2 regions of the Streptomyces sp. NPDC047971 genome follow, and region 1 is predicted to be linked to the other one. Evidence: riboswitches for the same ligand, from Rfam matches in the RefSeq annotation. Region 1 holds a riboswitch; the other holds the start of a gene.
What was found. A riboswitch is a leader RNA that binds a small molecule or an ion and turns the genes downstream of it on or off. The one in region 1 is predicted to bind ZMP and ZTP.
Positions count from the first base shown of each region.

Region 2: another riboswitch for ZMP and ZTP. It lies ahead of AB0D99_RS07445 (tetrahydrofolate dehydrogenase/cyclohydrolase catalytic domain-containing protein); the one in region 1 lies ahead of glyA (serine hydroxymethyltransferase).

Region 1 covers NZ_JBEZNW010000026.1:7,646-14,995, forward strand. The annotation lists gene AB0D99_RS23265 (glutathionylspermidine synthase family protein) at 1-436, shown strand, start outside; gene rocD (ornithine--oxo-acid transaminase) at 641-1,846, opposite strand; ZMP/ZTP riboswitch at 1,954-2,044, shown strand; gene glyA (serine hydroxymethyltransferase) at 2,125-3,393, shown strand; gene AB0D99_RS23280 (hypothetical protein) at 3,416-4,201, opposite strand; gene AB0D99_RS23285 (RNA polymerase sigma factor) at 4,176-4,736, opposite strand; gene trpS (tryptophan--tRNA ligase) at 4,949-5,962, shown strand; gene AB0D99_RS23295 (2'-5' RNA ligase family protein) at 6,056-6,646, shown strand; gene AB0D99_RS23300 (decaprenylphospho-beta-D-erythro-pentofuranosid-2-ulose 2-reductase) at 6,731-7,350, opposite strand, start outside.
Region 2 covers NZ_JBEZNW010000005.1:150,681-158,030, forward strand. The annotation lists gene AB0D99_RS07420 (acyl-CoA desaturase) at 1-800, opposite strand, end outside; gene AB0D99_RS07425 (ferredoxin reductase) at 808-1,863, opposite strand; gene AB0D99_RS07430 (helix-turn-helix domain-containing protein) at 1,949-3,088, shown strand; gene AB0D99_RS07435 (aldehyde dehydrogenase family protein) at 3,318-4,841, opposite strand; gene AB0D99_RS07440 (GAF domain-containing protein) at 4,886-6,250, opposite strand; ZMP/ZTP riboswitch at 6,301-6,407, shown strand; gene AB0D99_RS07445 (tetrahydrofolate dehydrogenase/cyclohydrolase catalytic domain-containing protein) at 6,436-7,290, shown strand.

The DNA of each region.
Region 1 (7,350 bases):
CCCCCACGTCCTGGACACCCTCGACAACGGCGGCGGTACGGGCACGACCTGCTGGATCGAGCCCGCCTGGAAGATGCTGCTCTCCAACAAGGCGCTGCTCGCGATCCTCTGGGAGCTCTATCCGGGCCACCCCAACCTGCTGCCCGCCTACCTCGACGGCCCCCGCGAACTGGCCGCGACCGGCGGCTACGTCGCCAAGCCGCTGCTCGGTCGCGAGGGCGCCGGCGTCACCGTCCACGAGTCGGGCTCCCCGGCCGTGGAGCGTGAGGAGCCCTGCTGCTACCAGGAGTTGGCCCCGCTGCCCGACTTCGACGGGAACCGCGTGGTGCTCGGCGCCTGGGTCGTGGAGGACGAGGCGGCGGGGCTCGGAATCCGTGAGTCGGCGGGCCTGATCACGGACGAGTACGCCCGCTTCCTGCCGCACGTCATCCTCTGACCCCACCGCCGACCCGAGCCCCCGGCCCCGCCGGGGCCGGGGGTCGGCCGCCCCCGGAGCGACCTCGGGACGGACGCCCGCGCCCGCCGGAACTGGCGCCGCCGGCGGGGACGGACGCCCGCCCGCCAGGGACCGGCGCCCGCGCGCCCGTCCCCGGAGCGACCTCGGGACGGACACCCGTCCCTCGGGGAGCGGGCGTCGGTGTCAGTCCGAGAGCACCGCCCGCAGCTGCTCCAGACCCCAGTCCAGATCCTCCTTGCTGATGACCAGCGGCGGCGCGATCCGGATCGTCGAACCGTGCGTGTCCTTCACCAGGACGCCGCGCTCCATCAATTTCTCGGAGATCTCCCGGCCCGTGCCCCGGGACGGGGCGATGTCCACACCGGCCCACAGCCCGCGCCCGCGCACCGCCTCCACGGCGCCTCCGCCCACGAGCAGCCCCAACTCGGAGTGGAGATGCTCGCCCAGCTCCGCCGCCCGCTGCTGGTACTCCCCGCTCCGCAGCATCGCGATCACCTCCAGCGCCACGGCGCACGCCAACGGGTTCCCGCCGAACGTCGACCCGTGCTCACCCGGCCGGAACACCCCGAGCACATCCCGGTCCGCGACCACCGCCGAGACCGGGACCACACCGCCGCCCAGCGCCTTGCCCAGGACGTACACGTCGGGCACCACGCCCTCGTGCTCGCAGGCGAAGGTCCGCCCGGTCCGGCCGAGGCCCGACTGGATCTCGTCGGCGATGAAGAGCACGTTCCGCTCGCGGGTCAACTCCCGTACCCCGCGCAGATACCCGGCGGGCGGCACCAGGACCCCCGCCTCGCCCTGGATCGGTTCCAGGAGCACCGCCACGGTGTGCGCGGTGACCGCGCGCTCCATCGCCGTCAGATCCCCGTACGGAACGATCTCGAACCCCGGCGTGTACGGGCCGTAGTGGTCGCGGGCCTCGTGGTCCGTGGAGAAACTGACGATCGTCGTCGTCCGGCCGTGGAAGTTGTTCGCCGCGACCACGATCTTCGCGTGCCCGTCCGGCACGCCCTTGACCTCGTAACCCCACTTCCGCGCGGTCTTCACCGCCGTCTCGATGGCCTCCGCGCCGGTGTTCATCGGCAGGACCATCTCCTTGCCGCACAGCTCGGCCAGCCGCGTACAGAACTCCGCGAAGCGGTCGTGGTGGAAGGCTCTCGACGTGAGCGTCACCCGCTCCAGCTGGGCCCGCGCGGCATCGATCAGCCGCCGGTTGCCGTGCCCGAAGTTGAGCGCCGAGTACCCGGCGAGCATGTCGAGGTAGCGGCGGCCCTCGACATCGGTCATCCATGCCCCGTCCGCCGAGGCGACGACGATGGGCAGGGGGTGGTAGTTGTGAGCGCTGTGCGCCTCCGCGGAAGCGATCGCGTCTTGCGTCCTCGACACGGGATCTCCGTTCGTCCTGCGGCCTGGGGCGGGTGTGGCCCCTTTTTCTATCGTCGCTCGGATGCCGGACGAAGAAACCTGGGTGACGGCGCGCCCGCTACGCTGGAAACACGCACGGCGACTGGCGTACGGGGAAGCGACCCCGGGGGAGCCGTGCGCGGCAGACCACACGAGATGCCGCCCGCCTGGGCATCTTCGGGAGACCGAACATCCCGTGTGGTGCCGCCCAGTCGAGCTGAGCCGTACCCCGGGATCCGCCGAAGGCCCGGAGGAACGCCATGAACCACCCCACCCCGCACCCCGCCCTCACCGCCACCGACCCCGAACTCGCCGCGCTCGTCGTCGCCGAGGAGCTGCTCCAGGCCGAGACCCTGCGCCTGATCCCCAGCGAGAACTACGTGTCCCGGGCCGTCCTCGAAGCCTCCGGCACCGTCCTCCAGAACAAGTACAGCGAGGGTTACCCCGGCCGCCGGTACTACGAGGGCCAGCAGAACATCGACCAGGTCGAGAGCCTCGCGATCGAGCGCGCCAAGGCCCTCTTCGGTGTCGACCACGCCAATGTGCAGCCCTACTCCGGCTCCCCGGCCAACCTCGCCGTCTACCTCGCCTTCGCCGAGCCCGGCGACACCGTGATGGGGATGGCACTGCCCATGGGCGGTCACCTCACCCACGGCTGGGGCGTCTCCGCGACCGGCAGGTGGTTCCGGGGCGTGCAGTACGGCGTACGCCAGGACACCGGGCTGATCGACTTCGACGAGGTCCGCGAGCTCGCCCTCAAGGAGCGGCCCAAGGTGATCTTCTGCGGGGGCACCGCACTGCCTCGCACCATCGACTTCGCCGCCTTCGGCGAGATCGCCCGCGAGGCCGGTGCCGTGCTCGTCGCCGACGTCGCCCACATCGCCGGCCTGATCGCCGGCGGCGCCCACCCCTCCCCGGTCCCGCACGTCGACGTCATCTCGACCACCACCCACAAGACCCTGCGCGGCCCGCGGGGCGCCATGCTGATGTCCCGCGAGGAGCACGCCAAGGCCCTCGACAAGGCCGTCTTCCCCGGCCTCCAGGGCGGCCCGCACAACCAGACCACCGCGGCCATCGCCGTCGCCCTGCGCGAGGCGGCCCAGCCCTCCTTCCGCGACTACGCCCACGCGGTCGTCGCCAACGCCAAGGCCCTCGCCGAGGCCCTGCTGGCCCGCGGCTTCGACCTCGTCTCCGGCGGCACCGACAACCACCTGATCCTGATGGACCTCACTCCCAAGGAGGTCCCCGGCAAGGTCGCCGCCAAGGCCCTCGACCGGGCGGGGATCGTCGTCAACTACAACACCGTCCCCTACGACCCCCGGAAGCCCTTCGACCCCTCCGGCGTCCGCATCGGCACCCCCTCCCTCACCTCCCGCGGCCTCGGCACGGAGCACATGGCGCAGGTCGCCGAATGGATCGACCGGGGCGTCGCGGCGGCGGGCGCGGGCGACGAGGACGCGCTCCTCGCGATCCGGGCCGAGGTCGCGGAGCTGATGGCGGCCTTCCCGGCCCCGGGCCTCCCGGCCTGATCCCCCCGGTCGGCGCGAAGGCTCAGCCGACCGACTCGGCTATCCGGCGCGCCTTCTCCAGGGAGGGCTCGCCCTCCAGGCGCAGGGTCAGGGCTCCCGCGTTCCTCGTCCAGAGGAGCGTGGGGCCCGCCGTGCGTATCGCGTGGGTCCACTCCTCACCGCTCGCGTCCGTCAGCGGGAAGCGCAGCCGATGCGGCTCGGCGAACCAGTAGCCCTCCGTGCCCTCCGGCAGATCGACCCACTCCGGCCGCGTCTGCACCAGCTTGCCGAAGGCCGCGGGGAGCCGCGCCGGGAACTCGTCGAGCCGGACCGTCCGGCCGTCCTTCCGCCAGCACAGGCTGATCACCGCCCGCCCCGGCTCCGCCGAGCCGGTCACCGAGACCGCGTCGGGCGCGCCGAGCGCGCTCGGTATCAGCGGGGTGAAGCCGGCCTCGCGTTCGGCGTCCTCCAGCGACACCGGGTCGGCGCACTCCGGCACCGTCGCGTCCCGGCCGGGGTGCGCGCCGGGGTCGTACCGCACCTCCACCCCTCCGAAGCCGAACCAGTCCGCCACCGTCGCCCGGACCGGTGGTGTGAGCACGAGCACCACCAGGACCCCGGAGAGGGCCGCGAGAAGGGCCTTCCACCGCCGACGCAGCCACGCGAACCGCAGCCACGACAACCGGGCCCGGGGGGCCGGCGGCGCCGGCACCCGTTCCGCCAGGAGCTGGGCCAGCACCCGCTCGGCCATCGTCTCCCCGCTCACGTCCGGCACTCTCAGAGCCCGTCCGAGGTCGCGCAGCTCATCCGGGAGCCCGTCGTCCTTCATGCTCGTCACCTCCCTCTAATGCCAGTCCGAGCTTCTTCAGCGCCCGGCTCAGCCGGGACTTCACCGTGCCCCGCGGCCAGCCGAGCGCCTCGGCCGTCTCCGTCTCGTCCAGCTCCAGCAGATACCGGTGGATCACCACCTGCCGATGGTCCTCGCCGAGCCCGTCCAGCGCCGCGAGCAGCCGCCGCCGGCGCTCGCCCTCCTCCGCCGCCACCGCCGGATCGGCTCCGTCCGGTATCAGCGGCTCGCCCGAGAGCAGCTCCGCCTCCCGCCCCGCGACCGCCCGCTGCCGACCCGCCGAGCGCACTGTGTTCCTCGTCTCATTGACCACGATCCGCAGCAGCCACGGCCGGAACGCGGCGCCGTCCCTGAACCGCCCCAGCGACCGGTACGCCTTGAAGAACGCCTGCTGCACCACGTCCTCGGCCTCCGCACCCGCTCCGTACGCCACGGCCGCCCGCAGCGCGACAGCGGTGTGCGCGCGGACCAGCGTCGCGTACGCCTCCGCCTCCCCGGCGCGCACGCGTGCGATCACCGCGGCTTCGGCTTCCCCTTCGCCCGCCCGCCGTCCACCGCCACCGTCGAACGGGGTCCCCCCAGACTCCGTCAGGGGGGACCCCCGGCGCGCCGCCCCGCTGAATTCCAAGACCCGGCCCCCCTCCAGCGTCCTCACACCTTTGATACACCGGCAGAACGGGATCGGTTCCCAGTCCGGGAACGCCTCCCGCACCTGAGAGAATGGGGAACATGGCCTCTGACGTTCCCCGTGTGCTCTCCGGAATCCAGCCCACCGCAGGCTCGTTCCACCTCGGCAACTACCTCGGCGCCGTCCGCCAGTGGGTCGCCCTGCAGGAGACGCACGACGCCTTCTACATGGTCGTCGACCTGCACGCGATCACGGTCCCGCAGGACCCGGCGGAGCTGCGTTCCAACACGCGGCTCGCCGCCGCCCAGCTGCTGGCCGCCGGTCTCGACCCCGAGCGCTGCACGCTCTTCGTCCAGAGCCACGTCCCGGAGCACGCACAGCTCGGCTGGATCATGAACTGCCTCACCGGCTTCGGCGAGGCGTCCCGCATGACCCAGTTCAAGGACAAGTCCGCGAAGCAGGGCGCCGACCGGGCCACCGTCGGTCTCTTCACGTACCCGATCCTCCAGGTCGCCGACATCCTCCTCTACCAGGCCAACCAGGTCCCGGTCGGCGAGGACCAGCGCCAGCACATCGAGCTGACCCGCGACCTCGCGGAGCGGTTCAACGGCCGCTTCGGCCAGACGTTCACGATCCCGGCGCCGTACATCCTCAAGGAGACGGCCAAGATCTACGACCTGCAGGACCCGACGATCAAGATGAGCAAGTCGGCGTCGACTCCCAAGGGTCTGATCAACCTGCTCGACGAGCCGAAGACGACGGCGAAGAAGGTCAAGAGCGCGGTCACCGACACGGACACGGTCATCCGCTTCGACCCGGAGAACAAGGCCGGCGTCTCCAACCTGCTGACCATCATGTCCACGCTCACCGGGACCGGCATCGCCGAGCTGGAGAAGAGCTACGAGGGCAAGATGTACGGCGCGCTGAAGACGGACCTGGCCGAGGTCATGGTGGACTTCGTCACGCCGTTCCGGACCCGTACGCAGGAATATCTGGACGACCCGGAGACGCTGGACTCCCTCCTGGCCAAGGGAGCGGAGAAGGCGCGCGCCGTCGCCGCGGAGACGCTGGCGCAGGCGTACGAGAGGCTGGGCTTCCTGCCCGCCAAGCACTGAGTCCAAGGACCCTGGCCTCAAGGGTGGTGCAGGCCGCACACTGGCGGCTGCACCACCCACCGACAGAGAAGACCGACGACGGAGGAGAACGACGTGGGGACCGTAACGCTCGGCGTTTCGATCGCGGTCCCGGAGCCCTACGGCAGCCTGCTCCAGGAGCGGCGCGCGGGCTTCGGGGATCCCGCCGCGCACGGCATTCCGACCCATGTCACCCTCGTCCCGCCGACGGAGGTCGACGAGGAGCGGCTGCCGGCGATCCGGGCGCACCTCGCCGAGGTCGCCGCCGGCGTCCGCCCCTTCCCGGTCCGGCTGAGTGGCACCGGAACGTTCCGCCCGCTGTCACCGGTCGTGTACGTCATGCTCGCCGAGGGCGTCTCCGCCTGCGCGTGGCTGCAGGAGCGGGTCCGGGACGAGTCCGGGCCGCTGGTGCGCGAGCTGCAGTTCCCGTACCACCCGCACGTCACCGTGGCGCACGGCATCTCCGAGGAGGCGATGGACCGGGCGTACGAGGAGCTGACCGACTTCGAGGCGGCCTGGACCTGCTCGTCCTTCGCGCTGTACGAGCAGGGCTCGGACGGGGTGTGGCGGAAGCTCCACACGTACGAGTTCGGCGGCTGCCACACCGTGCCCGCCGTCCCGGCCCAGGGCACCCCGGTCGACAGCCCGACCCCCGCCGCCGGCTGACCCCCGCCGACCGGCGGCCGGTGACCCCGACCGCCCGGCCGGCCCGCTCCTGACCCCGACCGCCCCGGCCCCCGGCCGCCCGTCTCACACCGGCAGGCGCCGGAAGACCGGCCTCGGGACGTGCCGGAGCGCCGACATCACCATCCGCAGCGTCCCCGGCACCCACACCGTCTCCGAGCGCCGCCGCAGCCCCAGCTCGATCGCCGTCGCGACCGCCTCCGGCGTGGTCGCCAGCGGGGCCTTCGCGAGGCCGGGCGCCGTCCGTGAGCGCACGGAACCCGGCCGTACGACCATCACGTGCACCCCCGTCCCCTGCATCGCGTCCCCGAGCCCCTGCGTGAACGTGTCGAGACCGGCCTTGGACGAGCCGTAGATGAAGTCGGCGCGGCGGGCGCGTTCCCCGGCCACGGACGAGAGCACCACCAGCGAGCCGTGCCCCTGCGCCTGCAGCGCCGCCGCACAGACGAGCGCGGCGGAGACCGCTCCCGTGTAGTTGGTCTGGGCGACCCGGACGGCGGCGAGCGGGTCGGCCTCGTCGTGGGCCTGGTCGCCGAGGACCCCGAAGGCGAGCAGCACCAGGTCGACGTCCCCCTCCGTGAAGATCTTGCCGAGCCGCTCCGCGTGCGACTCCGGGTCGAGGGCGTCGAACGGAACGGTGCGCACGTCCGCCCCCAGTACCCGCAGGGAGTCGGCGGCGGCCGTCA
Region 2 (7,350 bases), on a different contig from region 1:
CCCTTGATCGACCGGCGCTCGAAGACCTGCACGCCCTCGGGGAAGTGCCCGCACATGATCACCGAGTGGGACCAGATGTTGCGGACCAGGTTCGCGGTGAACGTGGCGGCGAGCGTGGTGAGGAACGACGGGCCCGACAGCAGCGGGTGGATCACGTAGTCCTTGAGCACCTGCTTGCGGATCTTGCGGCCGACGGCCTTGGCCCGCGCGCGGAACTCCGGGTTGTTGCGGCGGCGCTTGTGCAGGTTCTTGCCGAGCTCCAGGTCGTACGCTGCGATGCCGTACTCGAAGAAGCAGGCGTTGATGAAGTTCCACAGCGGCTGGCCGAGGTGGAACGGGTGCCACTTCTGGTCCTCGTCGACGCGCATGATGCCGTAGCCGAGGTCGTTGTCCTTGCCGATCACGTTGGTGTACGTGTGGTGCAGCTCGTTGTGCGAGTGCTTCCACTGGTCGGACGGCGAGACGTGATCCCACTCCCAGGTCGTGGAGTGGATCTTCGGGTCCCGCATCCAGTCCCACTGGCCGTGCAGGATGTTGTGGCCGATCTCCATGTTGTCCATGATCTTCGCCACGGACAGTCCGGCGGTGCCGATCAGCCACGCGGGCGGGAAGAAGGAGAACAGCAGCACGCCCCTGCTGACCAGCTCGAGCTTGCGCTGCGCCGAGATGACTTTGCGGATGTAGGCGGCGTCCTTCTCGCCGAGGTCGGCGATCACCTCATCGCGGATCGCGTCCAGCTCACGGCCGAGCTCCTCGATCTGCTCCGCGGTCAGGTGGGCGGTGGGGTCGATGGCGGTCAAGGTGCTCCTACCGTTCGATGTCGCAGGGGCCCGCAGCGGCGGACACGCAGGTCTGGATGAGGACGCCCGGCTCGGCCTCGGTGATCTCGCCGGTGCGCAGGTCGCGGACGGCGCCCGCCGTGAGCGGCGTGACGCAGCCGAAGCAGATGCCCATGCGGCACCCGGACGGCATGAGCACGCCGGCCTCCTCGCCGACGTCCAGCAACGGCGTGGCGCCATCCGCGTCGACGGTCTTGCCGGTGGCGCTGAACGTGACCTCGCCGCCGTCACCGGCGACGACGATGCCGGGGCGGAAGCGTTCGGTGTGCAGGCGCTCTTGGACGCCGTGTTCGCTCCAGAGCTCTTCGGCGGCGTCGAGCAGGCCCGCAGGCCCGCAGGCCCAGGTCTCGCGCTCGGCCCAGTCGGGCACCAGTTCGTCGAGACGGGCGATGTCGAGCATGCCGTCCGTGTCGGTGTGCACCTCGGTGAGCCGCAGCTTCTTGTCCGCGACAAGGCCGTGCAGTTCGTTGCGGAAGATCACGTCTTGCGGCTGTGGCGCGCAGTGGACCATGACGACGTCGTCGAACTCGGTGTCACGCAGCATGCCCATCACAGGCGTGACGCCGCTGCCGGCCGTCAGATAGAGCACCTTGGCGGGCTTGGCTTCCGGCAGCACGAAGTCACCGGTTGCCTGGTCGAGCTGGACCAGCGTGCCCGGTTTCGCCCTGCGGACCAGGTGGTTGCTGACCTTGCCACCCGGGATCGCCTTCACGGTGATCGTGACTCGGCCGTCCCGGCGGTTCGGCGGCGAGGTGATGGAGTAGGCACGCCACAGGCGCCTCCCGTCGACGTCGACCCCGATCCGCACGTACTGACCGGCCGTGTGACCGCGCCAGCCCCGTCCCGGCCTGATCACGATGGTCGCGGCGTCACTCGTCTCGGGGTGCAGGGCCTCGATGCGCCCACGCAGGTCAGCGCCCGCACGCAGCGGGCTGACCAGGTCGAGGTAGTCCGACGGCAGCAGCGGCGTCGTGACCATCTCCAGCAGTTTCCACGCCCCACTGCGGAGGGCTGCACTCGTCATGACTCCAGCTTGGTCCGCCTCAAGGCGTAAAGTCCTGACCGCAGGACGTGAATTTGTTCGGCTGAATTGTTCGCAGGGAATAAAGATGAGTCATTCAATCCGGAGAGTCACCGACCTATCTCTGGATGCGACGACGGTCACCGCACTTCGGGCCGCGCTGAAGACCACTGCCGACGAGGTCGTCCAGGCGATCATCGACGAGGTCCCTCCCTACGCCAACGCCCTTTCGGGCCGCATGGGCGTCACCATCCGCCGAGCCGTCCGTACCGCCCTGGGGCACTACCTGGACCTCGCGAGCGGGAACGCCACAGGCGGTGACGCCGGTGACGCCGCCTACGAGCTGGGCCGCGGCGAGGTGCGCGACGGCCGTTCGATGGACGCCCTGCTCGGCGCCTACCGCGTCGGCGCCCGTGTGGCGTGGCGATGCCTGGCAGCGGGTGCGGTACCCGCAGGTCTGCCCGCCCCCGAGGTCGCCAAGTTCGCCGAGCTGACCTTCGCCTACATCGACGAGCTCTCCGCCGCGAGCGCCGCGGGCCACGCCGACGAACTGGCGGCCCGGGGCCGGGACCACGAGCGCCACCTGGAACACCTGGCCCGCGACCTCCTCGCAGGCGCGAGCCCGGACGTGCTGCTGGCCTCTGTTCAACGGGCCGGCTGGCAGCCTCCGGTATCGCTGACCGCGGTCCTGCTGCCAGCCGCCCAGGCCCGGCCCGCCTACCGCGCGCTCGACCCGAGCACCCTCGTCCTCGACGATCTGCCGGACGCCTTCGGTGTGCTGCTCGTCCCCGATGCCGACCGGTCACATCTCTTGCGGCAGCTGGCCGACCGCATCGCCGTGGTCGGCCCGGCCCGGCCATGGACCCGTGCGTCCGCCTCGTACGCACGAGCCGTGCGCGCGCGCTCCCTCTCCTCCGGCATCCGCGACACCGAGGACCACCTGCCCGAGCTGGTGCTGAGCGCCGACGTGGACGCGTTCGCAGACCTCCGTGCCCGAGCCCTCGCACCGTTGCGGACCTTGCCTGTCGCGACCGCACAGCGGCTGGAGGAGACGTTGCGGGCGTGGCTGCTGCACCAGGGCAGGCGGGACGAGGTGGCGGCGGCGCTGTTCGTCCATCCCCAGACCGTCCGGTACCGGATGTCGCAGCTGCGGGAGGTGTTTCCGGATCTCGCATCGCCACACCGGATCCTTGAGCTGACGCTGGCGGTCGGTCTTCGGGTCAGCTGACGCGTACTTCGACCGTCCGCGATCGAGTCCGCGAGACCGCGTCAGCCAGGACGTGTCACCGGCCCGGTGAGCTCGGTTTGGTCCGTGGCTGGTCCGGAACAGCCGGTCTGGAGTGGGAGCCAGGCAGGAGGAATTGAGAGGAACCGGAAAAAAGATGCCCGCGTCGAGCGGGCCGAGCCGACGGCTCCTGACGGGTAAGAGCCCAGTTCAGGCGCCGTTCTTCGGGCTCCTAGAAGAAGCCGAGCTTCTTCGGGGAGTACGAGACGAGGATGTTCTTCGTGTGCTGGTAGTGGTCCAGCATCATCTTGTGGGTCTCGCGGCCGATGCCCGACTGCTTGTAGCCGCCGAACGCCGCGTGTGCCGGGTACGCGTGGTAGCAGTTCGTCCAGACGCGGCCCGCCTGGATCGCGCGGCCCGCGCGGTAGGCCGTGTTGCCGTCGCGGGTCCAGACGCCCGCCCCGAGGCCGTAGAGCGTGTCGTTCGCCGTGCGGATCGCGTCGTCGAAGTCCGTGAATGAGGTGACCGCGACGACCGGGCCGAAGATCTCCTCCTGGAAGATCCGCATGCGGTTGTCGCCCTCGAAGATCGTCGGCTGGACGTAGTAGCCGCCCGCCAGCTCTCCGTCGTACTCGATCCGCTGGCCGCCCGTCAGGATCTTCGCCCCCTCCTGCTGGCCGGTGTCCAGGTACGAAAGGATCTTCTGGAGCTGGTCGTTGGACGCCTGCGCGCCGATCATCGTGTCCGTGTCCAGCGGGTGCCCGGGGAGGATCTTCTCCGTGCGGGCGATCGCCGCCTCCAGGAACTCGCTGTAGTGGCCGCGCTGGATCAGGGCCCTCGACGGACACGTGCAGACCTCGCCCTGGTTGAGGGCGAACATCGTGAAGCCCTCCAGCGCCTTGTCCCGGAAGTCGTCGTCCGCCACCGACACGTCGTCGAAGAAGATGTTCGGGGACTTGCCGCCCAGCTCCAGCGTGACCGGCTTGATGTTCTCCGAGGCGTACTGCATGATCAGCCGGCCCGTCGTCGTCTCGCCCGTGAACGCGATCTTCGCGACGCGAGGCGAGGACGCGAGCGGCTTGCCCGCCTCCGCGCCGAAGCCGTTGACGATGTTCACCACGCCCGGCGGCAGCAGGTCGGCGATCAGGCTCATCCAGAAGTGCACCGACGCCGGGGTCTGTTCGGCCGGTTTCAGGACCACCGCGTTCCCCGCGGCCAGCGCGGGCGCCAGCTTCCAGACCGCCATGAGGATCGGGAAGTTCCACGGGATGATCTGCCCGACCACGCCCAGCGGCTCGTGGAAGTGGTACGCGACGGTGTCGTCGTCGATCTCGCTCAGCGTGCCCTCCTGGCCGCGCAGCGCCCCCGCGAAGTAGCGGAAGTGGTCGATCGCCAGCGGGATGTCGGCGGCCAGGGTCTCCCGGACCGGCTTGCCGTTCTCCCAGCTCTCCGCGACGGCCAGTTCCTCCAGATGGGCCTCCATCCGGTCGGCGATCCGGAGGAGGAGGTTCGACCGCTCCGTCGGCGCCGTGCGGCCCCACGCCGGGGCCGCCGCGTGTGCCGCGTCCAGAGCGCGCTCCACGTCCTCGGCCGTTCCGCGGGCGACCTCGGTGAAAGGACGGCCGTCGACCGGGCTCGGGTTCTCGAAGTACTGTCCCCGGGCCGGGGCGACGTACTCACCGCCGATCCAGTGGTCGTAGCGGGCCTGGTACGACATGATCGCGCCCTCGGTACCGGGTGCGGCGTAACGAGTCATGGACATGGCCTCCCTCGGACCGCGCCGGCCGTCCTGACCGGCGCTCACCGCCGAGAGTGCTCCGCCCGACGTTGCAACACCGTTGCGCCCGCCGACAGTTCCGCGTCCAGCGCCCGCAACCGGGCCAGCACGGGCGCCAGTCCGGCATCCGGAACCACCTCGGACAGCGCCCGCCACATCTCCACGTCGTCCTCGCCCCACGCGCTGTACGTCCAGTCCGCGAGCAGCGCCGGATCGCCCCGGTCCACCAGCGCCGCCCGCAGCCGGTCCGCGAGCCGCTCGCGCAGCCGTACGACGCCCGGCGCGCGCGACGACGGCAGCAGCGGACCCGCGTACTCGCCGAGCGCCGCCGACACCGCGCCCGAGCCGAGCCGCCGGTCGACCGTGCCGAAGTCCGCGTCCACCGAGGCCGCCAGCCGGTAGGGGCGTGAGCGCAGCAGTTCCGGACCGAGGAGGCCGCGCAGCCGCGACAGCTCGGCCCGCAGGGTGACCGGGGTGACCGACTCCTCCTCGTACAGGAGCGTCAGGAGCTCGTCGCCGCCCACGCCGTCGGGACGGTGCGCGAGGACGACCAGGATCTCGCTGTGGCGCCGGCTCAGCCGCAGCCCCCGGCCGCCGACGCGCAGCAGCGCCTCGTCCCGGCCCAGCGCGGTCAGCCTCACCCGGTCCTCGGCCGGGGCGGGGGCGAGGAGGGCCAGGTGGGACTCGGCCGCGCGCGCCACGGCCTGCACGAAGGCCAGGCTGTGCGGATGGGCGAGCCGGTCCCCGCCGGTGATGTCGACCGCGCCGAGCAGCCGCCCGGTCCGCGGATCGTGCACCGGGGCGGCGGCGCAGGTCCACGCCTGCACCGGCCGACGGAAGTGCTCGGCGCTGAAGACCTGCACCGGCCGGTCCACGGCGATCGCCGTCCCGGGCGCGTTCGTCCCGGCCACCGACTCCGACCACCGGGCCCCGGCGACGAAGTTCATGGCGCGGGCACGGCGCAGCGTCCCGGGGTGACCCTCCACCCAGAGCATCCGCCCGGCCGCGTCGCAGACCGCGAGCAGATGCTCCCCGTCCCGCGCGTAGGCGCCCATCAGCTCCCGGATCACCGGCATCGCGGCGGAGAGCGGATGTTCCTCCCGGTGCCCGGCGAGCTCGTCGTCGGCCAGCTCCACACGGGCCGCGCCGTCCGGGCTCACTCGCGCCCGCGCCGAGCGCCGCCAGGAGTCGGCGACCAGCGGCCGTACCGGGGGGAGCTGCACCCGACCGCCGCTGGTGAACGCCTCGTGCGCCCGCCGCAGCGCCCCGGCGTCCGGCTCCGACGTCACCCACGCATCGCTCAACTCGGCCTCCACGTCGAGGTCCACCGCTGCCTTCCTGGCCATCGTCGTGCGCGCGCGGGTCGCCCACAAGCGTCCGGACACCACGGCATATGCACCCTGTCCTGACACCGCCGTCAGGTCCTCACGTAGAGTGGGGCTCGGGCCGTGACTGGCGCTTGAGGTGGATCACCACCGGGGAGCGGCCCCGCGGACTCCACGCACCCGCGCGGATCCGTCGCTGCCGTGCGCCTGGGCGATCACCTGTCATCGACGACGCCCAGGAGTGGCCCATGTCCACCAGCACCGCCTCCCTCATGGACGGAACCGCCCTCGCCCGCCGCACGGTCGAGGAGACCGCCGCGCGTGCCGCCGAGATCACCCGCCGCACCGGCGTCACGCCCTGTCTCGCCACGGTCCTCGTCGGCGCGGACCCGGCCTCCGTCACGTACGTGAAGATGAAGCAGAACCGCTGCGCGAAGGCCGGAATCCGTTCCCGGCACGTCGAGTTGCCCGCCTCCACGACGACCGAGGAGCTCGTCGCCGCCATCACCGCGCTCTCCGAGGACCCCGAGGTCCACGGCATCCTGCTCCAGCACCCGGTCGGAGCGCACATCGACGAGCGCGCCGCCTTCGAGGCGATCGCCCCGGAGAAGGACGTCGACGGCGTCACCATGGCCTCCTTCGCCGCCATGGGCTTCGGCCTCCCGGGCTTCGTCTCCTGCACGCCCGGCGGCATCATGCGCCTGCTCGACGCGTACGACGTCGAGCTGAGCGGCAAGCGGGCCGTCGTGGTCGGCCGCTCCGCGATCCTCGGCAAGCCGGCCGGACTGCTGCTGCTCGGCCGCGACGCCACCGTCACGTACTGCCACTCGCGCACCACCGAGCTCTCCTCGATCGTCGGTGAGGCCGACATCCTCGTGGCCGCCGTGGGCAAGCCCCGCTTCATCAAGGGCGAGCACATCAAGCCCGGCGCGGTCGTGATCGACGCGGGCTACAACCCCGGCAACATCGGCGACGTCGACTTCGAGACGGCCGCCGAGCGGGCCTCGCTCATCACGCCCGTACCCGGGGGTGTGGGTCCGATGACCATCGCCGTGCTCCTGGCGCAGACCGTCGAGGGGGCGGAGCGCCAGCTCGGCCTCTGAGAGGTGCCGGGGGCCGCCGCCTGCCCGCCTGGACCGGGCAGGCGGATCCCTGCGACCCGT